DNA from 2 places in the Marvinbryantia sp. genome. Region 2 is predicted to be linked to the other one. Evidence: predicted binding sites of a transcription regulator. Region 2 holds the regulator's gene; the other holds the start of a gene.
The links. Region 2 encodes NrdR, which represses ribonucleotide reductase genes. Its sites were predicted from a motif close to CACAANATNTTGTG; they were not measured.

Region 1: nrdD (anaerobic ribonucleoside-triphosphate reductase) is a predicted target of NrdR. The motif match lies at 3,122-3,135, and genes of this name have one in related genera.

Annotation. Positions count from the first base shown of each region.
Region 1 is NZ_JBKXTT010000007.1:70,921-85,976, reverse strand. Features, by position in the region: gene ACLU9Q_RS09700 (NEW3 domain-containing protein) at 1-637, opposite strand, end outside; gene nrdD (anaerobic ribonucleoside-triphosphate reductase) at 972-3,104, opposite strand; gene ACLU9Q_RS09690 (hypothetical protein) at 3,245-4,540, opposite strand; gene gatB (Asp-tRNA(Asn)/Glu-tRNA(Gln) amidotransferase subunit GatB) at 4,602-6,038, opposite strand; gene gatA (Asp-tRNA(Asn)/Glu-tRNA(Gln) amidotransferase subunit GatA) at 6,039-7,502, opposite strand; gene gatC (Asp-tRNA(Asn)/Glu-tRNA(Gln) amidotransferase subunit GatC) at 7,541-7,834, opposite strand; gene aspS (aspartate--tRNA ligase) at 7,845-9,590, opposite strand; gene ACLU9Q_RS09665 (hypothetical protein) at 10,312-10,485, shown strand; gene ACLU9Q_RS09660 (TnpV protein) at 10,499-10,873, shown strand; gene ACLU9Q_RS09655 (TetR/AcrR family transcriptional regulator) at 11,014-11,586, shown strand; gene ACLU9Q_RS09650 (flavodoxin domain-containing protein) at 11,583-12,119, shown strand; gene ACLU9Q_RS09645 (TetR/AcrR family transcriptional regulator) at 12,327-12,899, shown strand; gene ACLU9Q_RS09640 (flavodoxin family protein) at 12,903-13,619, shown strand; gene ACLU9Q_RS09635 (helix-turn-helix transcriptional regulator) at 13,815-14,249, shown strand; partial or broken gene ACLU9Q_RS09630 (transposase) at 14,240-14,512, shown strand; gene ACLU9Q_RS09625 (plasmid mobilization protein) at 14,923-15,056, shown strand, end outside.
Region 2 is NZ_JBKXTT010000001.1:73,645-88,700, reverse strand. Features, by position in the region: gene ACLU9Q_RS00425 (AAA family ATPase) at 1-1,692, shown strand, start outside; gene ACLU9Q_RS00420 (CarD family transcriptional regulator) at 1,992-2,513, shown strand; gene ACLU9Q_RS00415 (hypothetical protein) at 2,802-3,029, shown strand; gene ACLU9Q_RS00410 (biosynthetic peptidoglycan transglycosylase) at 3,148-3,828, shown strand; gene sigG (RNA polymerase sporulation sigma factor SigG) at 4,107-4,883, shown strand; gene ACLU9Q_RS00400 (PRC-barrel domain-containing protein) at 4,951-5,202, opposite strand; gene nrdR (transcriptional regulator NrdR) at 5,376-5,825, shown strand; gene ACLU9Q_RS00390 (DUF5717 family protein) at 5,919-9,455, shown strand; gene ACLU9Q_RS00385 (DUF5716 family protein) at 9,474-10,631, shown strand; gene ACLU9Q_RS00380 (hypothetical protein) at 10,635-11,432, shown strand; gene ACLU9Q_RS00375 (amino acid ABC transporter ATP-binding protein) at 11,439-12,224, opposite strand; gene ACLU9Q_RS00370 (amino acid ABC transporter permease) at 12,237-12,893, opposite strand; partial or broken gene ACLU9Q_RS00365 (transporter substrate-binding domain-containing protein) at 12,998-13,294, opposite strand; gene purF (amidophosphoribosyltransferase) at 14,041-15,056, shown strand, end outside.

The DNA.
Region 1 (15,056 bases), on a different contig from region 2:
AGGTCTGCTCTGTTCCACGGTTGTTCACCAGCGTGACGTCGAAGCTGAAGCTCGTCCCGGAAGCCCCCTGCTGCTCCGGATATTCGGACGTTAAGCTGCTCTGTCCGTTCTCCGTTTCTGTCACGTTAATTTCAAGCTGTAAGGTGTCGGAAGCTCCACTGCCGGCATCTGCTTTCAGGGTAACATTGTAGGTGCCCTCCTCCACCTCATCGGGAAGCGTCAGGCTGAAGGTGGCAAGCTCCGAGTCTGCAAACTCTGATTCTGCATCTACATGTACCATTGAGATTTCGCTGCTGCTGCTCTTGAAGTAGCCCTCCCAGCCCTCCGGGATAGACTCGATGGAAAGCGACGCATCGTAGCTGTCTCCGGAAAGGCTTGCAAAATCCAGCCCAAAACTGACGCTCTCGCCCGCTTTCACCGTGATGCCCGGATAATCAGTCGTCATGTCGATGCCGTTCTGTGCGCCTGCTGCCGTTTCTGTCCCTGCATCTGTTCCCGCATCGTCCTTTGCATCCGCTTCCGTCATCGTGTCAGCCTCAGCCGCAAACGCCGTCTGGCCGCCGCCTGCCGCCAGTACGCCCATAAGTGCCGCCGCACAAATCCGTGCGCATCCCCTTTTTCTCCATCCATGTCCCATATCTTTTTCCTGCCTTTCTGTAAGTTTTTTCCGGCATCACACCACCCTCACGTCCCGGCGGCGTCTGACTGCCTTCCTGATTTCTTATTTTAAAAAGCCGGTGTGGAAAATGATTGATGATTGCGTAAGACAGGTATAAAAGAAAAACAAAACTTATAAAATTTTTATAAACTTTTAGAACCTACAGGACCTGCCACCGACAGCTTCCTTCGAATGCACGGCAAAAAAAGACGGAGGAATCAGATTCCTCCGTCAGAAACTACCGTACAGATCAGATATATCGTCACAACATTTGCCAGGGAACTCCAAATGCCAGAGTGAATCGCAAACACTCCTACATCGATACGCGCTCCGCGATTTCCGCCATCTTCGCGTAGTTCAGCCTTGTATCGCCGTGTACGCGGCTGTAGGAAAGATAGCCGTTCATGCGGTCAATCTTTGTAAGGTTTTTGGAACCGCACTTCGGGCAGACATCCATCTCCAGTTCCTGGTGACCGCAGTCGTCACAGTAGGCGAGTGAAAGGTTGACGCCCTCATAGTAACCCAGCTTCATCGCACGCAGGATGAGACTTTTGATCGCCTCTTTATTATAGTCGATCGGATAGCGCACATACTGGATCTTGCCGCCGTTGCACAGATCCCAGAAGCGCCCCTCCAGATCCTGCTTCTGGATTGGGGAAAGATCCTCCGTCACGTGGCAGTGGAAGCTGTTGCTCACGTACGGGCGGTCGGAAACATTCTCCACGATGCCATACTGCCTGCGGAACTGCTCCACCTGCAGCCCGCAAAGACTCTCCGCAGGAGTACCGTAGATGGCGTACAGCCAGCCGTCCGCCTCCTTGTACTCATTTACCTTCTTATTAATATACTGCATAACCTCCAGCGCAAACTGCCCGTCCTCGGCAATGGATTTGCCATTATAAAGCTCCTGCAGCTCGTTTAAGGCAGTGATGCCAAAGGAGGCCGTCATCGGCTTTAAGAGCGGCTTGATCTTATCTCTCGGATCAAGGTGTCCGCCGTAGAAGCCGCCCTCGCAGTAAGCGAGCGGGTTCGTGGAGGCACGCATCTCCCCAAGATATTCGTAGGTGCGGATGTGGATACCTCTGATCATCTCCAGATAATAATCCAGCACCTCGTAAAAATCGCGGCTCTCCTGACGGGATTTCGCCAGGATCATCGGCAGATGCAGGCTGACAGCGCCCACATTGAAGCGTCCGACAAATACCGGCTTATCGTCCTTATCCGCCGGGTGCATTCCCCCGCGCTCATACCAGGGGCTCAAAAACGCCCGGCAGCCCATCGGACTGATCACGCGGCCGTACTGCTTATACATGCTCGCCACATAGCCCTTGCCGGAGAGGGAAAGCCAGTCCGGATACATGGTCTTTGCGGAGCACTCCAGTCCCGCCTCAAACACATCCTCGCACGGTTTGCCGTCGCCGTGCAGGTTCTCATCGAATAAAAATACGATTTTCGGGAACAGCACCGGCTTTTTGTTGCCCGGCTTGCCCTGTCCCTCTTTATGTACATTCAGCAGGGAAATGCTGCACATACGCTCAAAATCAGACTGCCCCAGCCCGAGCGTCATGGTGACAAACGGATAATCCCCGCGGGAAGAGCCGACCGTGTTCAGCTTGTACTCGATGCCCTGCCAGCCCTGGTCATAATCGCGCTTCACCTTATCGAGCGCATACTGCTTCGCCCGCTCCTGAACGCCGTCCCAGGAGGCATCCATGTATTTCAGAAATTCTTCCACATATTTTTTGTAGCTCTTCTCTGCATAGGGCGCGAGGATCTTGTCGACCTCCGGCACCGTAAAGCCGCCGTACTGCTGCGCCGCTGTGCTCAGCACGATGTCGCCCATCACGTCAAACGCCGTATCCAGCGTCTTCGGCTCGTTATACCAGACATTTCCCATCTCGAAGCCGCCCTTTAAGACAGAGCCGACGTCAAACAGGCAGCAGTTCATGGTATCCAGACGCGCAGACTGGTCATGAATGTAAATATAGCCATCCTTACATGCCTGACGCTCGTCGCGCGTCATGAAAAACTTCTGGTAGAGATTTTTATTCAGCTCATTGAAGATAAGGCTGCGCTTCGTCGCCACCAGCGCGCTGTCCGTGTTGGCGTTGCTCTTGTCGCCGATGTAGCGGATAGACTGGCTCTTCGTGTAGACATCGTCCATCATATGGATAAAATCCACTTTATAATTGCGGTAGTCACGATAACTCTTTGCGACCGCCGGGCTTACCTTCTCCAGCGCGCTCTCCACGATGTTGTGCATCTCCTGGATCGTGATGCCCTCCTTGCCCATCTCCTGCGCGCGTCTGGTCGCATACTCGCACAGTTCTTTAATCTCCTCCGGCTTAAACTTATATAATGCGCGGGCAGCGGATTTGTTTACTGCAACGACAATTTTCTCAACATTAAACTCTTCCCGGGTCCCGTCTTTTTTGATCACATACATTTCGATTCCTCCCATATTACTATATCTGGTATGACATTTTAATTTTTTCGCAAGATGTAGTTCCAGTATAGAGGAATTTCCTCCATTTGTAAAGAGGCAAGATAATAAGTTTTTTTTAAGTTTGTGTAAGGTTTCTGTAATTATTCGAATGCCGGTCTGGTTTTATCAAAGATCTCATCCACATCAAAAAAGTCAGTCAGATAGTCGGCATACATATAAAGATCATAACCATCCAGCGTTCTGCGCGTCTGCCGCACATAGTCCGGCTGAACCTCAATAAAATCCGCCGTAGTCCAGATGCTGAAAAAAAACTGATAGCCCTTCTCCAGCAGCAGCTCCTGTTTTGCCGTCCCGGCAGTCACTTCCTCACCGTACGGATAGATCAGAAGATCGGTATCGCCCACAAGCGAGCCAATCTTACTGCTCCACGTATCCAGATCGCCCTCCAGCTCATCCAGATCCAGGTCGCTCTCCATGGTGTTGTCGGAAAAGCCCTGGCAGGCAATCTCCCATCCGGTCTCCTTCAGGCGGTCTGCGATTGCCGCGATCGTGCTTGCTCCAGTCTCGATCCCATAGCCAAACACGCCCTCATAGCCTGTGACAGAAACAATTCCCTTCGCCCCGCGCAGGGAAAAATCCGGGTGCTCCTCCACAAATTCATCCACGATCGGAATCACATCATACGCTCCGATAAGCGTCTGCCCGGAGGCGTCCGTGTACTCATTCATCACATTGCCATTCTCATCCAGCACCAGTCTGCCCGCAAACCCGTCCCCCTGCTGATAATCATAGTAATTTGCCTCCGTGAAGGAAAGCACCATCGGCGTCTTTCCCTCCGGGACAGACGGCGTATTGACGGCAAAGCTGGTCGTCCCGTCCTCATTTTGGATATCCACCACCTTCTCGTGAACATCCATCAGCACATATCCGCGGTCGTAAAGCGACTGCAGGATCGCCTTAAACTCATCCACTGTCAGCGTCCAGTTATTATAATAGGAGGACATATCATCTCCGTCAAATGCGCGCGACGGATCCGCCACCAGCGTCTTCACCGAAAAATGCGCGACATCTCCGCCGTACTCCACCATCTGTCCGAGCAGGCGCTGATACTCGATCTTTGCGCTGATCACGCGGTCGTCTTCCGCATGTTCCTCGCTGATCTTCGCGATCTCCTCCAGCGCCGCCGTATAATCGTAGGAGGCAGCCAGACGCGCCGCCGTATTAAGATGTCCTGTCACATCCTCCTCGGCCGCCTCTTTTTGCTCCTGTATCTCACGCTGCGCCTTCATCTTCGGCGTCTCCACCGGCTCATTATTCTCATATTGACCAAGCGTGCCGATACTTTCCGCAATCTGTGCGTTCATCGTCGCACGGCTGCATCCGGTCATAACAAACAGTGTCATCATTAACAAAAAAACAGATATACTTCTCTTCATGAAAGTTCCCCTTTCTCACAAGATAGTATATCTGCTCTTCTGCAAAAAAACAAGCCCTGTCTTATCTGGATAATATTTCCTTCAGCATTTTATTGACGGCTCCCGGATCCGCTTTGCCCTTCATCGCCTTCATCGTCTGCCCGACAAGGAAGCCGATCGCCTTCTCCTTGCCGCCCTTATAGTCCGCCACAGACTGCGGATTTGCCGTGATCACCGCCTCAACGACGCTTCTGAGCGCACCCTCGTCGCTGACAGTTTTCAGCCCGTGCTCCTCCACATATTTCTCCGGGTCAATATCATCCGTGAAGATTTTTTCAAAAACCTCTTTTGCCACCTGATTGTTCACAGCTCCCGCATCCGCAAGATTTACCAGCTTCGCCAGATTCTCCGGCGAGAAGCGCAGCTCCTCCGGCTCCTGCCCGCGCTCCTTTAACAGGCGGAGCGTCTCGCCCATCAGCCAGTTGGAGACCTTCTTCGGCTTTTTGCAGATCGCCGTCGCCTCCTCAAAGAGATCCGCAAGGCGCTTCGATGAGGTGAGGATGCCTGCATCATAGTCCGGGATCGCAAATTCCTCCCTGTAGCGCTGCAGCTTTTCCGTTCGCAGCTCCGGCTGTGCGGCGCGTACGCGTGCGATCCACTCGTCGCTGATATACACCGGCGTCAGATCGGGATCCGGGAAATAGCGGTAGTCCTGCGCATCCTCCTTAGAGCGCATTGCATAGGAGTATTCCTTCGTATCGTCCCAGCGGCGTGTTTCCTGCACCACTTCTCTGCCAGCCTCGATAAGGTCGATCTGACGCTCCCGCTCATTCTCGATCGCGCGGGCGATCGCCTTAAACGAATTCAGATTCTTCATCTCCGTGCGGGTGCCGAATTTCTCCGCCCCCGCCTCGCGCACCGAGAGGTTGACATCCGCACGCATGGAACCCTCCTGCAGCTTGCAGTCGGAAGCTCCAAGATACTGGATAATCAGGCGCAGCTTATCGAGATAGGCAATCACCTCGTCCGCACTGCGCATATCCGGCTCCGAAACGATCTCGATCAGCGGCACGCCGCTGCGGTTGAAGTCCACCAGGGAACAGTCCTCCCATTCGTCGTGAATGAGCTTTCCGGCGTCCTCCTCCATGTGGATCTCATGAATGCCGACAATCTTTTTGCCGGCCGCCGTTTCGATCTCGATCCCGCCGTCGTGACAGATCGGCAGGTAAAGCTGTGAAATCTGATAATTCTGCGGATTGTCCGGGTAAAAGTAGTTTTTGCGGTCAAATTTGCAGTGCTGGTTGATCTGGCAGTTGGTCGCCAGACCAACGGCGAGCGCATACTCTACCACCTGCTTATTTAACACCGGAAGCGAGCCGGGCATCCCGGTGCAGACCGGACAGGTGTGCGTATTGGGAGCGCCGCCAAACTGCGTGGAGCAGCCGCAGAAAATCTTTGTCTTTGTCGCAAGCTCCACATGAACCTCCAGGCCAATGACTGTCTCATATTGCTTTTCCATTTACTCCACCGCCTTTCCCGCAAGCGCCGGCGCCTCGTAAGTGCGGCTGCACTCAAAACTGTAAGCCGCCCGGAGGATCTTCTTCTCCTGGAAGCAGTCGCCGAGAAGCTGCATCCCGATTGGCAGACCTTTGCCGTCCTTTCCGCAGGGCACGCTGATGCCCGGTATGCCGGCAAGATTTGCCGAGATCGTGTAAATATCGCCGAGATACATCTGCAGCGGATCGGAGAGGCTCTCTCCCAGCTTTGGCGCTGTCGAGGGCGCTGCCGGTCCTAATATCACATCGTATTTTGCAAATGCCTTATCAAACGCCTGTTTGATCAGCGCCTTTGTGCGCAGCGCTTTTAAATAATATGCATCGTAATAACCAGAGCTGAGCACGAAGGAGCCGAGCATGATACGCCGCTTTACCTCCGGTCCGAAGCCCTCCGAACGGCTCTTTTTATACATCTGATGCAGTCCCTCATACTCCTTTGCACGGTACCCGTACTTGATGCCGTCGAAGCGCGAAAGGTTAGAGCTTGCCTCCGCCGATGCGATGGTGTAATATGCCGGGATCGCATATTCCACAAGGCTTAAATCAAATTCCTCCACCTCGGCTCCCTTCTCCCGCAGTACATCCGCCGCCGCCAGGATCGCACGCTTCACCTCTTCATTCAGCCCGCTGCCGAAATAGTCGCGCGGAATCCCGATTTTCATGCCCTTCACATCGTCCGTCAGCGCCGCTGTAAAATCGCAGTCGTCTCGTTTAATCGAAGTGCTGTCTTTTTTATCGTAAGAAGCGATCACCTCCAGGATCGCCGCGCAGTCGCTCACATCCTTCGCGACCGGTCCGATCTGATCGAGCGACGAACCATAGGCGATCAGCCCGTAACGCGATACGGTGCCGTAGGTAGGCTTGATGCCGGTGACTCCGCAGAACGAGCTTGGCTGGCGGATAGAACCGCCGGTGTCCGAGCCGAGTGCGAAGGAGCATTCGTTTGCCGCCACCGCCGCGCAGGAGCCGCCCGACGAACCGCCCGGCACATGCTCCGGGTTCCAGGGGTTCCGCGTCACCCCGTATGCGGAGGTCTCCGTCGTGCTGCCCATCGCAAATTCATCCATGTTCGTCTTTCCAAGCACCACCACGCCCGCTGCCTCCAGATTTTCCACCGCCTGTGCCGTGTAGGTCGGCACAAAGTTTTCCAGAATGCGGGAGCTGCAGGTGGTCAGCAGATCTTTTGTACACATGTTGTCCTTGATCGCCGCCGGAACCCCGGCAAGCGGTCCGGTCAGTTCCCCCGCTTCGATTTTCTTCTGCACCTCCGCTGCCCTTTTCAGCGCGCCTTCCTCATCAACCGTCACATAGGCATGCACCGTGCCCTCCAGCTTTTTTATCTGATCAAGCGCCGCCCGCGCCGCCTCCGGCGCGCTCACCTCGCCCGCCCGGATCTTCTTCGCGAGCGCAAGCGCCGTCATATCCATTAAATCCACGTCTTTGCCCCCTTGTATCCATTCATATTCTATTCCACAGTCCTTGGCACCACAAATGCCCCATCCTTTTCCTCCGGTGCATTTTTCAGGATCGCCTCCCGGTCGTCGCCGTTCGTGACAACGTCCTCGCGAAACACGTTCTGCACCGGGAACACATGCGACATCGGCTCAATTCCCGTTGTATCCAGCTCGTTTAATTTATCAATATAATCCAGCATTTTTCCCATGTCCGCCTTCGCCTGCTCTTTTTCCTCGTCAGACAGCTCCAGCTTCGCCAGGATGCCGACATATTCAATCGTCTCATCAGAAATGATGTTTGCCATAATAATTCTCCTAATCCCTTACCTTAATGTGTACCTCGCGCAGCTGCTGCTCCGTGACCGTGCCCGGCGCGCCGCACATCAGATCCTCGGCGTTGCCGTTCATCGGGAAGGCGATAACTTCGCGGATGTTTTCCTCGTTCTTTAAAAGCATCAGCATACGGTCGATGCCCGGCGCCATACCGGCATGTGGCGGCGCTCCGAAACAGAAAGCACTGTAAAGTGCCCCGAATTTGCTCTTTAAAACCTCCTCATCGTATCCGGCGATCTCAAACGCTTTCTTCATGATCTGCAGGTCGTGGTTGCGCACCGCGCCGGACGACAGCTCCACACCGTTGCAGACGATATCGTACTGGTAAGCGAGAACATCCAGCGGATCCATCGTATTCAGCGCCTCCAGACCGCCCTGCGGCATGGAGAACGGATTGTGCGTAAAGCCGATCTGCTTTGTCTGCGGATCCTTCTCGAACATCGGGAAATCGTTCACGTAGCAGAAGCGGTAAGCGTTCTTTTCCAGAAGATCCAGCTTTTCGCCAAGCTCCGTGCGGATCATGCCGGCATAGTAAGCGGCTCTCTCCTCCTTATCCGCCATGAAGAAAATGGTGTCGCCCTCCGAAAGTCCGGCAAGCTGCGCAAACTCCTCCTTCAATTCCTCCGGGATAAATTTGTCGATCGGTCCCTTGTAGGATTTATCCTCCAGTACCTCCAGATAGCCGAGACCGCCCATGCCGATGCCTGTTGCAAATTTCAGCAGACGCTCGTGGAAGCCCTTGGACATCTTCTCATGCACGCGGATGGCGCGCACGGTTCTGCCAAGGAATGGCTTGAAGGTACATTTCTGGAAAAAGTCCGTCACGTCAATGATGCGCAGCGGATTTCTCAGATCCGGCTTGTCAGTGCCGAATTCCAGCATCGCCTGCTTATAGCTGATCACCGGATACGGCGCTTTCGTGACCGCATAGCCCTCCGGCGCAAATTTTTCAAAGGTCGCCGTCAGCACCTCCTCGCCGACCTTAAAGACCTCCTCCTGGGTGGCGAAGCTCATCTCGAAATCGAGCTGGTAAAACTCGCCCGGCGAGCGGTCCGCACGCGCATCCTCATCGCGGAAGCAGGGCGCGATCTGGAAGTATTTATCAAAGCCGGACACCATCAGAAGCTGCTTATACTGCTGCGGCGCCTGCGGCAGCGCGTAAAATTTCCCCTTGAATTTGCGCGACGGAACGATGTAGTCCCGCGCCCCCTCCGGGGAGGACGCACACAGGATCGGCGTCTGGATCTCCAGGAACCCAAGCTCCGTCATCTTCTGGCGCAGGAAGGAAATTACCTGCGAGCGAAAAATGATATTATCCTTCACCTTTTTGTTGCGCAGATCCAGATAGCGGTATTTCAGACGGACGTCCTCGCGCACCTCGCGGCTGGTCTGCACCTCAAACGGAAGATTTTTGTATACCCCGCCGAGAACGGTGACCTCGTGCGCCTCCAGCTCGATCGTTCCGGTCGGGATCTTCGGATTGTACGTTTCCTCATCGCGCTTCTCCACCAGCCCTCTGATGGAAACCGCCTGCTCCCGGCGGATTCCCTCCAGCAGCGCGCCGTCCCGCAGGACCACCTGCATCACCGCGTACATATCGCGCACATCGACAAAGGAAACGCCGCCGTGGTCGCGAATGTTCTCCACCCAGCCCGCAATGCGCATTTCCTTTCCGATATCCTCCTCACTCACCTGGTCTAATGTAACGTCTCTGTAAATGTTGCTCATAATCTGCACTCCTCCTATTCTTTCCCGATGTGCACCTCCATTTCGCTTCGCTCCATGTCGGCCGCGCAGCTGATGCGAAAAAAAGCGCCCCGGGATACAAAGATATCCCGGGGCGAATAAATCTCTTTATCCGCGGTACCACCCGCATTCACAGAATCCGCAGATTCTGTCTCAAAAGCATATAACGTCTGCTTTACGTACCGACCTACTGCAGCCTGAAAAGCGTTCCCCTCAGAAAATCCCCGCGTTTTTCCCTCATCAGAAAAGCTGCCCGTTCAACCGGTCTGCTCCGGAGTGTTCCCTTTTTATCCGTTCCCTCAAACAGCGCTCTCAGTCGGTGACGCCGTATTCCTGTCAAGTTCCGTGGACAAGAGTCTCCTTCATTGCATTTATCTTGTTTCACATGATAACATATCATTTTTTTAATTACAAGCCCCATTTTTATGAAATATATTTATTACTGCGATGTAAAAATCTCATGCATAACGCTTTTTTGATAAATATTGCAATAAAAAACAGCACCGGCGCAACGCTAACGCCACATAAGGAAGTAATTTGAAAACACATCGAAAATACAACTTTATGGGCGTTGCAAAGGCGGAAAGACAGCGTAGAAGGCAGAAATGCTTTTTACGCTGTCTTTCTCTATGTTCAAAAATAAAATCGCACATTCGAATTCCTTACCTAAATTGCTTACAATGTGAGCAAGGAGGTTAAAACTATGCGAGAACAAAAATACTACTTGGTTTTTGATGAGGTTGAACGAGGTATCATTTTACGAAGTCTGAATGAATTGCATAACCGCCTGCTTTCAGAAGGTAGATATACAGACGCTGTAGATGAATTGCTCATCAAATTTGTAAATGCCAAGAAAAAGAAATTCAAAATTATATGAGGAGGACAACACAATGGCAAAATCAATTTTTGAAGAAATGGGCGGTACATACGAACAGCAAGGGGATTATCTTATTCCCTGCCTTACCTTATCAGTCGAAGAAGAAAGCCCAATAGGTGTATTTGGTCAGAGGCATTTACGGTACCTGAAAGAGTGCCACAGGATTACATACGCTAATTTGCTTACAAGCGGCAATCTTAATGCTTACCTTGCCGACATTGACAGACAGGCACAGGAACGCTTTGGGCGGATCGTAGAGGATATGAAGTTGGCGCAGGGTATCACGGAACAATTAAAGGCTGAAAACGCCTTAGAATGGACAGGGCGAATGAATAGCATTCGGGTGTGTGCGATGGAGATTGTAAACGATGAGATAATCTATATATGACAAATTGGCGGTAGGGAGCATATTACTACATTCCTTGCCGCCTTCCTTTTTGTTCTGATGGTATTGACATTTTCTTGAATCAAAAGTATAATCTATTTATATAAATGATTTATATAAATAGATTATACGGAGGTGCTACAATGCCGAAGCAACGAATAACAAAAGATATGGTTGTTGAAGCTGCTTTCAAAATCGCCCGTCAAAGCGGTATAGAAAAAGTATTGGTCAAAAGTATTGCAGACGAGCTGGGCTGTTCGGTACAACCAATTTACAGTTACTGCAGGAATATGGATGGTCTTCGTGAGGAGGTCAGTAATAAAGCAAGGAGCTTTATCGGAGAGTATGTCGCCCTTCGCATAGACAAGAGCGATCTGTTTCGCAGTACTGGCAGAGCATATATTCAACTTGCAAAGGAAGAACCTCATATTCTGAAAATTTTTATTTTACGGGAACGAAGAAACATATATTCACTGAAGGATATATACGAAACGGAAACAAATCCGCAAGTTGCGAATGTGATTGCAAAGGATTTAGATATAAGCGTTGAGACTGCAAGACAGCTTCATTTGAATATGTTGATTTACACGATTGGTCTTGGCACGATTTTTTCTGTATCATCACCGGGAATACCGATAGATGAGATATTTTTGCAGCAGGAACAGGCGCATCAGGCATTTCTGAATGATGCTTTAAGAAAGAGGGATGGAAAATGAAAGTAGCAGTAATTTACAATTCACAAACAGGTTTTACGAAAAAATATGCGGAATGGATATCTGAAGCAACAGGCGCAGATTGTCTTGAACTCAAAGTCGCTAAAAAACAAGATTTTGATAGATATGACGCTATTGTTTTCGGAGGCTGGGCGTGTGCAGGCAGGATCAGTAAAATATCGTGGTTTAAATCTAATATGGATAAATGGTCAGATAAAACCTTAATTGCTTTCTGTACGGGTGGCAATCCTGCCGAAAATCCTGAAATAGAAACCTTCTTGAATAACAATTTCAGCGAAGCGGAACGGAAAAAGGTTCATGTGTTTTACTGCCCTGGCGGATTTTACTATGAAAAAATGTCGTCAGGTTCAAAGCTGATGATGAAAATGTTTCAAAAAATGGTTGGTGCAAAAAAGGATAAAACCGAAGCCGATATCGAAATGCTGAAAATGATTTCCCATTCATACGATATATCTGATGAAAAATATATTGAGCCAATTGTTAAACTGCTTCATTGCATAGCTGATAGAGTATAGCAAGAAAAAGTAATGCCAATAACCACAAAGTCGTGGCGAGTAGGTATAAACTCCTTACTCGTCATATTTTATGCCCTGCGAGCCGCTTAAACAAAGCATCTTGACACCGAAAAGCGTTACATACTCTGCTTGTATATTGTAACCTCTTGACTTTTTGAACTGCGTTCAGTATAATATATTTGAACGATGTTCAATGGGAGGTACAGTGTGGATAATAAAGAAGCAATCATACAGGCAACGATTAGGCTCATTGAGGAAAACGGGGAACATTTAGAAGAAGTCACAGTCCGTGAGATATGCAAAAGAGCAGGTGTTGGATTAGGGCTTGTGAATTATCATTTTGGAAACAAGGATAAACTCATCGAGCAATGTATTGAGCGTATGATAAACGGAACAGTCGAGCATTTTCAGAATATACGAGAGGAAACAGACGGTTTTACTCCTTTTGAGAAATTGGAATATCTCGGCAATATGACGCTTGATTTTCTGTTTGAACATTATGCTGTTTCCAAAATTTCCGTTCTTACCGATATGCAGTCACCGAAAGAAAATGACAACACTTACAGAACTTATGCGGCATATCTTCCGCTTGTTGCCGCCTGCCGTCCTGACCTTGATGAAGCGGCGATAAGGCGAAAAACGCTGTATTTGATTACCGTTATGCAGCAAATGTTCCTGCGATATGAAGTCATATCGCAGACATTGGGGATTGACCTTAGACAGAAAGAAAACCGCAGGAACTTTCATATACAAGTCTTACATGATATTTTGGAGGTATAAAGAGTGAATATAACAGTGATAAACGGAACAGAAAAACACGGTGTTACCTACCGTTTGAAAGAGATGTTTTTAGAAGAATTTAAGGATAAAGCGAATATTACGGAATATTATCTTCCAAAAGATTGTCCGAATTTCTGTGTCGGTTGCTTAAACTGCACATTAAATGGCGAAAAGACTTGCAAGGACGCTGAATATATTGGGAAAATTGATAAATCACTTTTGGAAGCAGACTTGATTGTAATGACCTCTCCTGCCTATGTGTTTCACGCTACAGGAGCAATGAAAGCGTTGCTTGACCATTTTGCTTATCGTTGGATACCGCACCGCCCTGCTCCTGAAATGTTTGGAAAACGTGCAGTCATCATAACGCAATGTTTAGGCAGCGGAGCAAAATCTGCGGCGAAAGATATGAAGCATAGTTTATCTTGGTGGGGAATTTCAAAAATCGAGATATTTACTGGCGCTTTGATGAGTGATATTGTTTGGGAAAAACTTTCCCGAAAAAAACAAGCCGAGCTTACGGGAAAGATTCAAAAGCTATCCCGAAAGTTTGCCGACATAGATTATACAAAACCTGCACACACAAATTTGATTACGAAATTCAAGGTTTTCTTCTGCCGTATGATGCAGAAATCCTTATATAAATCAGACCCCGAATACCTTGACGGAAAGTATTGGGCGGAGCAAGGTTGGCTTGGGAAAAGCAGACCGTGGAAATAATGTGGGGCAAAACGAAATCTCGGTTACTGGCAGATGTGAAAATGATAAATCAGTGAGTGATATATCAAATATTTTGCTCAAAATCAGTAAATGCCACGCAAAGTAGCAGGAAAATTCCGAATGTCATCTCTGCTTGCTTGTAATGCAAAGCACGGTTTTCTATACTTGGCGTATCAACATAAGGAGGTCACGAGAATGACATTTGCAGAAAAACTAAAATCTATCCGCAAGAAGGCAGGACTTTCGCAGGAACAGCTTGCGGAGAAGTTAGGCGTGTCAAGACAGGCGGTTACAAAATGGGAAACTGAAACAGGCATTCCCGACATTGAAAATATGATGGCTATCTCTGCCCTGTTTGACATTTCCATTGACGAGCTACTTTCCAATGAAAGAGGAATGAAAAAATCAGACGAGTATCTTTTTGAAAGCGTTACGGAATACGATATTGACGAGCCGAAACGCTATGATATGAAATTCGGTGGAGCAAAGCAATTCGTATTGTCTGGTTATGAGGGAGAGAAAATCCGTGTCCGTCTGGTATCTAATACCCTCTCCACGCTCCAGAACGATTTTAAGGTTAAAATTGACGACATCCGAAAACGGATTGATGTAGATGTAATGCGGGAATAGATACTCCGCCTTATGAATCGGGGCAATTTGTTGGTTCTAATCGAAAGATAACTAAACGTGGGTCGGCGGCTCTGCGTAAAGTCGGCTATGAAACCATGAGATGCATAAAAACGCACCCAAGGCCAGATGATCCAGTTTACCAGTATATAGTCAAAAAAGAATCTGAAGGCAAGTCAAAAAAAGCTGCTAAAATAGCAGGGCTGAATAAGTTTCTCAGAATATATTACGCACGAGTTAAAGAAGTCTATACGGATATAAAATAAATATCAAAATGAAAGACTGCAAAAAGGCTGCCTAAATGACAGTCTACTTGTTGTACCTAATTTTATAAAAGAAAAATATTCTAAAAATCTGCAAAAAACTATTGACTTTTCTTAGCAGGTTTTGTTGCCCGAAATGCCGGTTACAACTGAATGACCGGCTGAATGGGATACGATTTTGCGATGACCTCTCTTTCGGAGAGTAAGCGAAACAACGCCGCTTGACGGGGCAGGAACTGCATTCAGGCAGACCGGCGGAAAATAACAGACGATATGCGGCAGAAAAAGTGTCGCATACCGTAACAAGCAGGGAAACTGTATTGACAGTTTCCGCTCAAATCGACTTTGAGAGCCGATTACTCTTTAGGGACACCCTAAAACCCGTTTACAAAATCAAAGAAAGGAATGATGTTATGAATGAAATTAAGAATAAAAATCTGTTTATCCGTGTAAGCGAAAAAGAGAAAAATCTAATTGAGCGTAACGCCGAAAGGTGCGGACTTTCCGTATCGGAATATCTTAGGCAGCGTGCTTTGGGATATATGCC
Region 2 (15,056 bases):
CGTCATGGCAGCTTCCCGATTTACCCGGTTGACCCCATCAGACGACATGGAAATCCGGTGTGTGTGGAAAAGTGTGCAGATGAAAACAATATGATACAAAAGGCGGCGGATATCATCGCAGAATGGCTGCAGGCGGGGCATGAGACGATTGCAGTCATCTGTCGTGATGAGGGCGAGAGCGCAGCAGTAAGTGATATGCTGGGCAAAAAGCTTCCGCTTGCAGACTGTAATCCGGAGACGGCGGAGTTTGGAAGCGGTGTAATGGTGCTTCCGGTGGAATACACGAAGGGACTGGAATTTGACGCGGTTTTGCTGTACCACCCGTCTGCTGAGCATTATCCGGCGGAGGATTCTTATGTGAAGCTTTTGTATGTCGCGGCAACCCGTGCGCTTCATGAGATGGCGGTTCTGCACATAGGAGATTTGACGGATCTGATCGGGAAGCCGGTATCTGAGGAAAAACGAATGAGTTCCCTGGAAAATGAAGCGCCGAAGGAAAGGCGGCGCTTTGCGGATGCGGAAATTACGGCACAGGAGCAGATGCTTCTGGACGCGAAGCAGGGGGACAAAGAGCGCGCGATGCGCGGCTATATCGGACCGAAGGCGATTAAGGCTGAGAAACCGCGGCAGATCGACGCGGGCGGTAGCAATCCGGACGAAAGTGACGCGGGTGCGGACAGGAAGGCATGGGGTGGTGCGGACAGGAAGGCGTGGGGTACCGACATAGAAAACCAAAGCATCACTGGCATGAAAAAACGGTGCAGCATCGGCACAAAAAAACAGGGCATTACTGACATGAAAATACAAGGCACTGCCGGTACGGAAAAGCCGGGCAGCGTCATCAGAAAGATGTCGGGCGGTAAAGGCAGCGTCATCAGAAAGATGTCGGGCGGTAAGGGCAGCGTCATCAGAAAGGTGTCGGGCGGTAAGGACACCGGTATGGAGGAGAGCGATCTGGAGGAGATCAACATGTCTCCGTACCGTTTTGGCGACATTCCGGATAACAGCATTCTCCGCCCGCAGGGACACAGCCGTGTTGACTGTGCTGTGCGCATGGTCCGAAAGACAAAGCAACATATTGATCTGATCAGCAGCTACGGGATCCTGCGTCTGATGGTCCTGGAGGACGCGATGCTGCGCATACAGTTTTTGCGTGGACAGTCGCCGGAATTTGAGCCGGGACGGTGGAATTACAGACCGGAAAAACCGGCGGTATGGACAGCGAAGGAAGGCAGAAGTCTGGTCGAGATCGCGACGGGAAAAATTGTCGTGCGTGTTGAAAAAAAGACGGGCGCTCTGCAGTTTTTCGACCGGAAGGGCAGGCTGCTCCTGGCGGAAAAGGCACAGCTTCCGCGGCAGATGGATACAGTGGGCTGCCGGAACTGGATGTATTTTGACTGGCAGAAAAACGAAAAGCTTGCGGCGAAGGGCGTGCTGGCAGATCAGACGGAGCGCATGACCCAGATGGCGAGATACATCAGCTTTGGCGGCAAAAAGCTGCGGATGCCGCTTCTATACTCCTCACAGGGATACGGTATCGGTGTAGCGGCGAGGGGAACCGTGCTCTGCTGCGCAATTCCCATGTACGGACCATATCTGTACACGGAGGGCGAAAAACAGATAGATTACTATTTCCTGCACGGCGAAAATTATGAAGAAGTAGTAAAACTGTATCGCCGTATATCCTTATGAGCAGGGAAAAAACGACGTGCGCATGCTAAGACAGCCGGGACTGTGAGCTGACGCTGTTTACCTGCACTTTAAGCGGAGCATCGCGCATGACCGTGCGCAGCAGGCTGATAATTAATGAGTGGATTTTCTGATTTTTGTGAAAAAGTGCCTTTGAAAAATTGGCGAAAAAGAGGTATAATTTAAATACAGAACGTGTGGCAGAACTGCGTAAATCCTGTTCCTGCCGCATGTTTTTTTGTTGCTATGTATCCGAAGGGAACTGCCAGTGGCAGGTCACGTTTTGCATTAGGAGGTAGTCTATGTTTGAGGTAAATAATTATGTGGTAAAGTATAATTCAGGCGTTTGTAAGGTGGAGGATGTTCTGGACGGAGAAAAGGCGGATTTTAAAGATCACAAAATGTATTATCTGCTTGTTCCGCTTGCAGAGAAAAATGCCAAAATCTATATTCCGCTTGAGCGCGGAGAAAAGGTGCTGCGCAGGGTGCTCACCTATGAGGAAGCGACAGATCTCATTACACGGATTCCAAATATTGACACGGATTTTTCACAAAATGATAAGCTGCGTGAGCTGGAATATAAGGAGGCGCTGCAAAGTCTGGACTGTGAGCGGATGGTACAGATTATTAAGGATATTTACGGACGGAAAAAGCATCGGGCGAATCATGGGAAGAAGCCGACGGCGACCGATGAGAAATATTTCCGGATAGCGGAGCACTCTTTGTATATGGAGCTGGCATTTTCCCTTGGCTGTCGGGAGGAGGAGATTCCAAAACTGATCACAGAAAAAATCGAGAGCGCTCCGGCAAGAAAAGAGCAGTAAGAAATTACATGATTTGGAATCCTCCAGTGCTGTTTCGATCTCCTAAGCGGCCGGACAACCTGCGGGCAGTGCACTGACGATAACTGGCAACTTACAATAATGTAAGTTGCTTTTTTAATTGGGCGAAATATAATTGAGGTATAGGCGGGAGAGAATGCAGGGGATGCCGGGGCAGTATGCCAGGGCTTCAACCTGCAATTCAGAGTGCATAACAGACAGGAAGATGGGTTCATCGCGCTGAATATGAGACATAGGAAAGTAACTTAAAAAGGAAGGAATGACGACATTTTGGAAAATAACAGCTGTGCGGATAATATTGCAGGCAGTATTGCAGATAGCACTGCAGAGAAACGGAAGGATAAGGGCGCTTGCCGGAAGATTCTCCGGACGCTGATACTTACTGCAGGCGGGGCGCTGATCATAGGTTTGCTGGTGCCAGCCGGGATTTTGTTCCTTGGAATTTCTTTCATCTGGAAAATAACGGACTACCTGTTAAAGAAGGTGGACAGACGGTAATATGGAAGGGAGTGGATGACGGCATGGGAAGAAGCTATCATAAAAAAACATCACATAAAAAACATCACATAAAAAACATTCTATAAAAAGGAAACATTCCCTGCGAAGAATCTTTGGAATGTTACTTTTGATTCTGGTGTGCCTGGGAGCGGCAGCCGGTGCCTTTTTCGGATTCAGGGGTTACAAAATGTACCGGGAGGCGGTCGCGCAGCAGCCTGTTGCAGAGCGGGTGGAGCAGGTGCGCAGTATGGAACATTTCACTCATTATGACGAATTGAGCCAGTTTTATATTGATGCGGTGATTTCCGCGGAGGATCATCGTTTTGAGCGCCATCCGGGCATTGATGTGATCGCAATCTGCCGCGCTGCCTGGACAGACATAAAAACGTTGTCTTTCAGGGAAGGAGGCAGTACCATCACACAGCAGCTTGCAAAGAATATGCTGTTTTCGCAGGAAAAATCCATTGAGCGCAAGGTGGCGGAGGTCTTTGCGGCGTTCGCGATGGAGGCAGCTTACAGCAAGAGGGAAATTTTTGAATTGTATGTAAATACGCTGTATTTCGGCAGCGGATATTATGGAATTTATGAAGCTTCCATGGGATATTTTGATAAGTTACCCGGAGAATTGACGGACTATGAAGCGGCAATGCTGGCGGGGATTCCAAATGCGCCTTCGGCATACTCTCCGGATGAGAACAGTGAGCTTGCCGCCCGGCGCACGGAGCAGGTGCTTTCCTGCATGGTAAGGAATCAGTGTATTACGGAGGAAGAAGCGGGAAAAATAAAAGACATTGATTGAGCAGGCACGAAGCTGGCGCGGGCGACGATCACCCGCTGTGGCATGAGCGGGAATTTTATGAGATATTAAACGTTTAGAAAGTCCGGATTTGTCAAGGTCTAATAATTTTTATATTTTTTGCAAAATCGCATAAACGTGTTTCAATGTGAGAATTCTTTTACCGGGATGGTTTTTAATCGTCCCGGTAAATTTTTATCTCAAAAAAATGTTTCCTGTTTTTTGTGAGATGAAAACCGTATGCGCACCCGCGCACAACGAACGTAAGGAGGGTTCTTGCAATGGCACTGAACAAGGTGGAAATATGCGGAGTCAATACATCAAAGCTTCCGGTTCTGACAAATGAGGAAAAGGACGAGCTGTTCCGTCGGATCAAGCAGGGGGATATGGAAGCGAGGGAGCTGTACATCAAGGGAAATCTGCGCCTGGTTTTGAGCGTCATAAAGAGGTTTTCGGCAAGTAATGAAAATGCAGATGATTTGTTCCAGATCGGCTGTATCGGTCTGATGAAGGCAATCGACAATTTTAATATAGAAATGGACGTGAAGTTTTCCACGTATGCGGTGCCGATGATCATCGGGGAGATACGCCGTTATCTGCGCGACAATAACGCCATCCGGGTAAGCCGCTCGCTGCGCGATACGGCTTACAAGGCACTCTATACGCGGGAAGCTTATATGAAGAAGCATCTGAAGGAGCCGACCATCAACGAGATTGCCGAGGAAATCGGCATCTCCAAGGAGGACATCGTGTTTGCGATGGATGCGATCCAGAGTCCCTTAAGTCTCTACGATCCGGTCTACTCGGAGGGAGGAGATACGCTCTATGTAATGGACCAGATCAGCGATAAGAAAAATAAAGAGGAAAACTGGGTGGAATCGCTGGCGCTGCAGGAGGCGATGAAGCGGCTGAGCGACCGCGAGCGCAGCATTATCAATATGCGATTTTTTGAGGGCAAAACACAAATGGAGGTCGCCGAGGAAATCGGCATCTCGCAGGCGCAGGTCAGCCGTCTGGAAAAAAGCGCGCTGAAAAGTATGCGCAGCTTTCTGCGGTAGGGAACGTATTCTTTTGTGATGGATCACCTGGTACTTTGTGGCATATCATAGATTTTTTTGTGATATCTCACTTATCTTTATTTTTTTCTTTGGGGAGCTCGACGAGAATGATATCCTTCCCGATCTGGCAGATGCACCGCCAGGGGATGATGATCTCGGCGTCGTGCCCCCAGAAGCAGGAGAGGCGGCTGCCGCCTGGCACGATCAGTGCCGTGATGCAGCCGTCCTTTGGGTCAAATTCCACGTCAATGACGCATCCGAGGGAGGCGCAGGTACACACATTGATAACTTCCTTCTGACGAAGCTCACATACTCTCATAGATTACCTCAAAAAAATTTTGCGTTTACTCCAGTATATGCGATTGACAGCCAGACTCCAATCCGATATACTTTTGATAGAAGCCCTTCCGCCATGTAAGAATGCGGGGAGGATTGCGGGCGTGCGGGGCACGGAACATCCGCGGGCTTTTATATGATCAGGAGGAAGGCAGCATGAAGTGTCCGTTTTGCAACCAGGATAACACGAGAGTGGTAGATTCCAGACCGGCAGATGACAATAATTCCATCCGCCGCCGCCGGCTCTGCGACGAGTGCGGGAAGCGTTTTACTACCTATGAAAAGGTGGAGACGATACCGCTTATCATTATAAAAAAGGACCAGAACCGGGAACAGTATGATCGAACAAAGATAGAGAGCGGCGTGCTTCGTGCGTGCTACAAGCGTCCGATCTCCGCACAGCAGATCAATGATACGATCGATGCCATCGAGACGGAGATCTTCAATCGTGAAGAGCGGGAGATACCAAGCAGCATTATAGGGGAAATTGTGATGGAGCGTCTGAAGGAGCTGGATGCAGTGGCATATGTGCGCTTCGCTTCCGTGTACCGCGAGTTTAAGGACGTCAATACGTTTATGGATGAGCTGAAGAAGATATTGAATTAAGAAATGCTGTGAATAGCATATCAGAGATGAAAGGACCGGGCTGCCGCAAACAACTGTATTTGCTGCGGCCCTTCCGGCTATAAGGAGCACACATTGAAAAAGAGAATTGCAGAATTACTGAATGAGAAATTTGAATATGAGCCGGAGAAGCTGCAGCTTTCCGTGGAAAAGATCGAGGGAGCGATTGCGGCGGACCGCCCGTTTCATGGAAAGTTTTCGGTGGAGGCTTCCGGCGGAAGGCTGGCGCAGGGATTTGTCTACTCCACAAATGCAAGAGTGACCTGCGCGCCGGAGGTGTTTGCGGGCAGAAAAGAGACCTTTCGCTTCCGGGCTGACCCTGCGGGTCTGAAGGATGGTGAGATGTTGGAGGGCGCGTTTGTAATCTGCGCAGATTCCGGGGAGTATACGCTGCCTTACCGATTGCAGGCGGCAGAGCAAAGACGCGAACAGAAAGAGCCGGTGCGGATGACGCTGGAAGAGTTTGCACAGCTCGCGAAGGAGGATTTTGGCAGGGCATACGTATTGTTTGCCTCTTTGCAGTTTGCAGAGCTTGTGCGTCAGTGGGGACCGCACTGCCAGACGCTTTATGAGGGGCTGCAGGGAACGACGGCGGCATATCGCGGCATGGAGCAGTTTCTGGCAGGTCTCGGGCAGAAGGAGCCGATCACAGTAAGTATGGCGACCGACCATCTGTTTCTGAAAAATCCCGATGACGGCGAGCGTGAGGAGCTTTTGCTGACGAAAAATACCTGGGGCTTTGCACCGCTTTTGATTTCCTGTGACGCGCCTTTTCTTGAGATCGAGCGGCAGAAGATCACGACCGAGGAATTTGTCGGCAGTACGTATCATATTGGGTTTGTGATCCACAAAGACCGGCTGCATGCCGGGCGCAATTTTGCACGCATTACGGTACTTGCTGAGAGCCGCGAACAGAGCTGTGTGGTAGAGGTATTGAATGCGCCGCATCCATCGGCGGAGAGAAGCTCTCTTCGCAAAAGGCAGGAGATCCTGCAGCTTTTACATGCATATATTGATTATCGGGCGGGCAGAAACGGCGTTCGTGAGTGGAGTGGGATCTCACTCACCTGTCTTGACAATCTGCACCGGGCAGGCGGGGAACATATTTTTTATGATCTGTACCGCATTTATATTTTGTTTACAGCGGGGGACAGCGTGGAGGCGGAAATGCTTCTTGGCGGGATCCCGGCGCGGAAGAAGGAGCTGGCGGAGGCGCAGTGGCAGGGCTTTTACCTGTATCTGACGACGCTTGAGGATCAGAAAAAGGAGTATCTGGAGTATGTGCAGAAAAAAATCCAGGATCTGTTCCTTGCCAATCAGGAAAACTGGGTGCTGCAGTGGCTGATGCTGAAAGTAAACGACGGAATGTTCCGCAGCGATTCCGAGCGCCTGGACGCGCTGCGCCGTCAGTATACCTGCGGCTGTCACAGCCCTGTGATGTACCTTGAAGGCTGGGAGCTTCTGAAAAAGGAGCCTCTGCTGCTGCGATCTCTGGAGGCGTTTGAGATTCATATTCTGGCGTTTCTGTGCAAGGAAAATCTGCTCGACCGGGAAATCTGCGGGCAGGCAGCGCAGATCGCGCTGCGCCGCGTTTCCGCAAGTCCGCTGCTTTTGGATGTACTCTGCCGCTGTTTTGCGGTTTATCCGAGCAAAAATCTGTTGACGGCGATCTGCTCGCTTCTGATGAAAGGGCATAAAAACGGACCGCAGTATGAAAAATGGTATGCGCTTGGGGTCCGTCAGGATATACGGCTGGCAGGGCTCTACGAGTATTATGCGCAGAGCGCGCAGGATCTGAATGTGCAGGAACTGCCGCAGGCGGTGCGCATGTATTTTTCTTACAATAATACGCTTGGAAGCGCAAAGAAGGCGGCGCTCTATGCGAATATCATAAGAAATCGGGCGAAGGATGCGGAAACCTTTGAGACCTACCGGAAGGCAATGGAGCTGTTTATGGAGGAGCAGCTTTTAGAGGGGCGTATCAGCGAGGATCTTGCGCTCATCTATGAAGCGCTGCTGACGCCGTATGTGCTGAACGAAAGGATGGCGGACGGGCTTTCGCGGGCGCTGTTTACGTATGAGATCACCTGTGAAAATCCGCGTATCCGTCACGTGATCGCGGTACACCGGCAGCTTCGGCAGGAGCAGCGGGTGCAGCTCGTGAACGGAAAAGCCTGTGTACAGATTTACGGCCCGGATTGCTGTATTTTGCTGGAAGACAGGGATGGTGCGCGTCTTGCTGATCCGTCGCTTGCTCTGCGACGCAGGCTTCTCGACAGACCGTCTCTGGAGGATTACTGCCGGGAGCAGGTGCCGCTCCCGGAGGGAATGCTGCTTTATGATTGCTGCAGTATGCCGGAGGACATGGCGGTCACGGAGAAAAATGCCGGCGAGCTTGTCCGCTTTATGACGCTTTCGCAGCTTCGCGGCAGCAGCCGCAGAAGGACACAGGAAAAGCTGCTGCTTTATTATAGCGGACATCCGCGGGATGGGTATCTTTCGGAATATCTTGCACTGGCAGATTTTGATGAGCTTGCGGATAGCCATATGCAGGAGCTTTCGGAGCTGCTGGTTTCCGAGGGCATGTGCGAACGGGCTTATGCGCTGGCAGGCAAATACGGTGCCGAGCATATGGCGCCGCACACGCTGGTGCGCCTGTGCAGCAGCCGGATCAATGAGACGGAGCAGAAGGAGGACGCCAATCTGCTGGCGCTCTGTGCGAAATGCTTCTTTGACGGCGTGTACGACGAGCAGGTGCTGCGCTATCTGCTGCACTATTATGAGGGACCTGCGAAACGCATGAAGGCGATCTGGAAGGCGGGATGTGGCTTCCTGATGGAGGACTACAGCATCGAGGAAAAAATTCTCGTCACCGTTCTTTATACCCGTCAGGATATGGAGCAGACGGAGCCGGTATTTGTCTCTTATTGCCGGAAGGCGGGCAACGCAAGGATCTGCTGGGCGTATGTCATCTGGATGTCGTACTGCTATTTCGTGCGGGAAATGCCGGTTGACAAGAGTGTGTTTACTTATATAGAGCAGCACATTATCGGGGAGATCAATGCGCCGCAGGTCTGCCAGCTTGCGCTTCTGCGGTATTACACTCTGGCGGAGAAGCTGGGTGCGGGGCAGCAGAAATGGCAGCAGTATCTGCTGGAAAAATATACCGGAAAAGGAATGTACTTCCGCTTTTTCCGGAAGCTCCCGGAGCGGCTGCTGCGTCATTTCCACATGCATGATAAATATATCGTGGAGTACCGCACAGACCCGGAGAATCATGTGACCCTGTATTATCGGCTGAACGATCAGAAGGAACAGGCGGTGTCGATGCCGGATGTTTACGAGGGCATTTTTGTACACGCCTTCACGCTGTTTTATGAGGATAAGCTGGAGTGGTACCTGGAGATCGAGGGGAAAAACGGAAAAACGCAGACCGGGCATCAGAAGATGGTGTGCAGCAGGCGTTCCCATCGCGGCCACACCGGGCGCTACGAGCTGATCAACCGGATGGCGGAGGCGGTTCAGAGACAGGATAAAAAGCAGCTTCTGGAGATCCGGGAGCAGTATATCGGACAGCAATATCTGGTGGACGAGCTTTTTGAAATAAATTAACACGATTGAGGAAGACAGATGAGAAAAACAATAATCGGACTGGACCTCGACAGGGAAAGTTCACAGATTTCTTATTACAGCGAGAGAAGCATGGAGCCGGAGACGGTCAGTATACAGGAGAATCAGGATCGCTATCTGATCCCGACGCCGTCCGACCTCTTTTCCCTTATTGAGGGAAGCGTTGAGTTGGGGCAGATGACGCTGGCGAATTTCTTAAAGACCTGCGTCGGGTATATCGGAGCGTCCGTGAAGCCGGAGGATATCTGCATCATGATCACCATGAAGGAGATCACGCTTGCCTGGGCGGAGGCGCTGCGCAACGCCTGCCAGATGATCGGCATTCCGGGCGAGGCGGTGTTTCTGCAGACGCACCGGGAGAGCTTCTGCTGCTATACGCTTAATCAGAAAAAAGAGCTGTGGGTTCATAAGATAGCGCTGTTTGAGTATGAGGACACGAAAATTTCTTCTTATATCATGGACATTGATTACCACACAAAACCGGCGCTGGTGCGTGCGGAGGCAGGGAAAAAGGTGGATCTTGGCAGACAGGGGGCGCGCTCCGATGAGCAGTGGAATGAGCAGCGTGACGCACAGTTTCTGGAGATGATCCGGGAGGTGTTCCAGAGCAATACCTTCTCTGCGGTCTATCTGATCGGGGACAGCTTTGACAAAACCTGGGCGGTGGAGTCGCTGCAGTATCTTTTCAGCAATCGCCGCCGCCGCGTTTACCAGGGACGTAATCTTTACACGAAGGGCGCCTGCTACGGGGCGATGCAGCGCATGGAGGTCGGCAAAAAGCTGGACGGCTTTCTCTATCAGAGCGAGGATCTGGTGGAGCACAACCTCAGTATGCAAATGGAGCTTCGCGGTAAACAGAGCACGCACATCCTGATCAACGCCGGCGTCAACTGGTTTGAGGCGGAGTACACCTGCGAGTTTATTTTGGATAACACGAATGAGATAATCATTTACGCGCGTTCCATGATGGGCGGAGAGACGGAGAGCTACAGCATTATGCTCAAAGGGCTGCCGGAGCGTCCGGGGCGGACGACGCGCCTTAGTATGCGCCTTAAATTTATCGCGCAGGGACGCTGCCGGGTAACGATCCGCGATCTTGGCTTCGGGGAGTTTTATCCGCCGTCAGGGAAGGTCTGGGAAAGTGTTTTGGAGGTATAGAAGATGGGAGGATATTATCTTTGCGGGACGCCGCGGGCGCAGCATCCCTTCTATATTGAGAGCATCGGCATCCATATCTGGTCGATCGAAGAGCTGTGCTATTACATGAAGGAAAATGTCTACCTTCTGGATGAGACGATCCTGAACGAAAAGCTGTGTGCCTGGCTGTCTGAGGAGCTGGGTCTTAAGAAGCTTGCCAGGGTGCTTTTAAACGCGCTGGAGGCGGGCGGTCCCGCGATGGACTTTGTGATGCCGATTATTCAGGAGTGCGGCTATCTGACGCGCACAGAGCTTTCTTATTTCCGGGAGCAGCTGCAGCAGGTACAGATTGAATCGCAGGACGTCCGTAAAAAAATGAAGGCGGATTATCTGGTAAACTATGGAATGTATGTGCGCGCGATCGGGGAGTACGAAAACATTCTCTTTACGCGCAGCCCGGGAAGGATCGGCACGCAGTTTTATGCGACTGTTCTGGAAAATATGGCGGCAGCGTATGCGCATTTATTCCGCTTTGAAGAGGCGGCGGAATGCCTTTGGGAATCCTACAGCACCTTAAAATCCCGGAAGGTATACGATAAATATCTGCGGCTTTTGCCGCTTTTCCTGCCGGAGAAGCGTTACCAGGAGCGGCTTGCAGAGATTAAGGCAGATCGCGACCATGCGGCGGCAATGAAGGCGGACACTGCGGCAATTTTGCGGGAAGCGCGGGAGAGTCGGTTCGCAAAAGAGTGGGATGCGCTGCCGGCGAAGGAGCGGCTTGCGGAATTGAAAAAGGAATATCTGAAAATGAGCCAGGGGTAGCGGATGCTACCCCTGTGTGTATCTTGCAAGAAACTGCCGTGTACGCTCCTCATGCGGATGGTTGATGACGTCGTCGGGCTTCCCCTGCTCCACGATCAGACCGCCGTCCATAAAGATGACCTGGTCCGCCACGTCGCGGGCGAACGCCATCTCATGGGTGACAATGATCATCGTGGTTTTGCGCTCGGCAAGCGCGCGGATAACTTTGAGCACTTCGCCGGTCAGCTCCGGGTCGAGGGCGCTGGTCGGCTCGTCAAAGCAGAGGATATCGGGCTTCAGGGCAAGTGCACGTGCGATCGCCACACGCTGCTGCTGACCGCCGGAGAGCTGATGCGGGTAATGTCCCTCGCGCTCGGAGAGTCCCATCTGTGCCAGCAGCGCGCGCCCGTGCTCGGTGATTTCCTCCAAAATAGCTTTTTTATTCTGCTTAAAATCCGGGCGTTCCTTTGCAAGCAGCCGCTCGGCGAGCGTCACATTTTCCAGCGCCGTGTACTGCGGAAAAAGGTTAAAGGACTGAAACACCATACCGAAATGCAGGCGCTTGGTGCGGATGTCTTTTTCGTTTTCTGCTTTCGTGCGGCTGGCGTCAAACAGCGTATTGCCTTTTACCGTGATCGTACCGGAATCCGGCGTCTCCAGAAAATTGAGGCAGCGCAGCAGCGTAGTCTTTCCGGAACCGGACGAGCCGATGATCGCAAGCGCGCTTCCCTCCTCCAGCTCAAAGCTGACGTCCTCCAGCACCTTTGTATTGTCAAAATGCTTTTCAATATGCTTTACTTCTAAAATAGCCATGTGTCTGCCTCCCTACCGGAAATAATCCAGTTTCTTTTCGATATAATTAAACAGCAGCGTCAGAATACCGACAAACACGAGGTAGAACACGCCCGTGTAAAACAGCGGCCAGGTCAGACCGGCGGATTTCATGAAGGAATATCCGGCAAAGGTCAGCTCCTGGGCGGCGATGGTGCGGGCGAGAGAGGTATCCTTTACCAGCGTGATGATCTCGTTCGACATCGGCGGAACGATGCGCTTGATCATCTGAAGCAGCGTGATCTTAAAGAAAATCTGGCTTTTTGTCATGCCGAGCACCTGTCCCGCCTCGCGCTGTCCGGCAGGAACGCCCTCGATGCCGCCACGGAAAATAACGGAGAAATAGCAGGCATAGTTGATGGTGAAGGCAACGACGGTTGCCGTGATGCGTCCTGCTTCATTGCCGCTCCAGATATTGTGCCCGAGCCAGAGACCGGGACCGTAAAAAATAATGATAAGCTGCAGCATCAGCGGAGTACCGCGGATGATCCAGACAACGATCTGGATCAGATAGCTGAGCGGCTTCCATTTGCTGATGGTTCCGAAAGCGAGAATGAGACCGAGCGGCAGCGAAAAAATCAGCGTGAAAATAAAGATCTGAAAGGTGGTAGCCAGTCCGCTCATCAGTGTCCGCGTAACATTTAAAAGCATGATAGAAATCTCCTTGTTGACTTGATAAGGCAGAGAGCGCCGGCCCTCTGCCTTTCTTGTTATGTGATATTATGTTATGTGATATTTTATCTGACGCTTTATTTGGCCGGAACCACGATCACCTGCGCATTGTTGCAGTAAGCGTTGGTGCATTCCATAGCAGCTTTCACCTCGTCGGTGAGCGTCATGCCGTTCCAGACAACATCGATGTTTTTCGCATCAAGCTCCATGATCTTGTTGTCCCAGTCGATCTCTACAAATTCCACTTCCACGCCGAGCTTTTCGCCGACCAGCTTCGCCATATCAGCGTCGAAGCCGATCCAGTCGCCGTTTTCATCCTTGTAATCCATCGGGGCAAAGTCGGTGATGCCGACGATAAGATTTCCCTTTTCCTGGATGTAAGCAACATCGCCATCTTCGGCAGCTTCCGCTTCCCCGGAAGCCTCCGCCTGCTCTACCAGCGCTTCCTGAACGCCGTAGGTGGTTGCGATTTCTTCCATGGTGCCGTCTGCATAACTTTCCGCAAACACGTTGTTAATGTAAGCGGCAAGATCGGAACCCTTGCGGCAGCCAACGCCGTATTCTTCGCTTGTAAGCTCATCGGTATGCGTCAGATTCGGGTAGCTGGTGCCTTCGCCGATCATAGCGCCCGCCATCAGAAGGTCGATGATCGCAGCGTCGGAAGTGCCGGAAGCGACCTCCATCAGAGCATCCGCCTGCGATGCAACAGAATTGTAATTAAAGCCGTTGTCCTGCGCAGCCGCTTCCCCGGCGGAGCCGGCCTCCACCGCATAGGTCAGCTCTTCATTTGCAGACACGCCCGCGAAAGAGAGCGATGCCATCAGCATAGTTCCGCATAATACATAAGCAAGTTCCTTTTTCATAATCATTCTCCTCCAAACCAGATTTTGTGATGCCGTCCGTAAAAGAAATTCACGGATTACCCTGCGCCACACCTTTTAGTATATTATCATAGTAAAGCGATGAAGTAAAGAAGTTTTTTACAAAAAGATTGCATTTTTGCGGATACTGCTTTATAATAAGCGCGTAAAAGAGGAAGGATTCAACGGGGAGTCCGGCAGCAGGCGCATATGGAGAGTATGCGCCGTGCCGGAGTCCCCGTTTTTAGCAGGAGGATTTAAGGAATATGAGGGAAACAGCGATACATCAGCAGTGTGAGCCGGAGGGAAAGCTGCACGAGGAATGCGGTGTCTTTGGCATGTATGATTTAGACGGAAAGGACGTCGCTGCGCCAATTTATTACGGACTGTTTGCGCTGCAGCACCGCGGGCAGGAAAGCTGCGGCATTGCGGTGAGCGACACGAACGGACCGAAGGGGAAGGTGCTTTCTCACAAGGGTATGGGCCTGGTAAATGAGGTGTTTGTGGACGGCGCGCTGGAGAAGCTGAAAGGTGATATCGGCGTCGGGCATGTCCGCTATTCGACTGCCGGAGCGAGCACCCGTGAGAATGCGCAGCCGCTGGTGCTCAATTATGTGAAGGGCACGCTGGGGCTTGCACACAACGGCAACCTGATCAATGCAAACGAGCTGCGGCACGAGCTGGAATACAGCGGCGCAATTTTTCAGACGACAATTGACACGGAGGTGATCGCTTACCATATCGCGCGGGAGCGTATCAACTCGAAAAACGTCGAGGAGGCGGTCGTAAAGGCGATGAAAAAAATCAGGGGCGCTTACTCCCTGGTGGTAATGTCGCCGCGCAAGCTGATCGGGGCGCGCGATCCCTTTGGATTTAAGCCGCTGTGTATTGGAAAGCGCGACAATGCCTATATTATCACTTCAGAGACCTGTGCGCTGGAAACACTTGGAGCAGAATATATCCGCGACGTAGAACCGGGGGAGGTAGTGGCGATCACAAAAGACGGCATTTCCTCGGACAAGAGCATGTGTATTCCAAAGGAACAGCACGCGCGCTGTATTTTTGAGTATATTTATTTTGCAAGACCGGACAGCCACATCGACGGGGTGAGCGTTTACGGCTCCCGCATCAAAGCCGGACGTTTTCTCGCGCTGGATTCGCCGGTGGAGGCGGATCTGGTGGTCGGCGTTCCGGAATCCGGCAATGCGGCGGCGCTCGGCTATTCCCTGCAATCCGGGATTCCCTACGGGAGCGCCTTTGTGAAAAACAGCTACGTGGGACG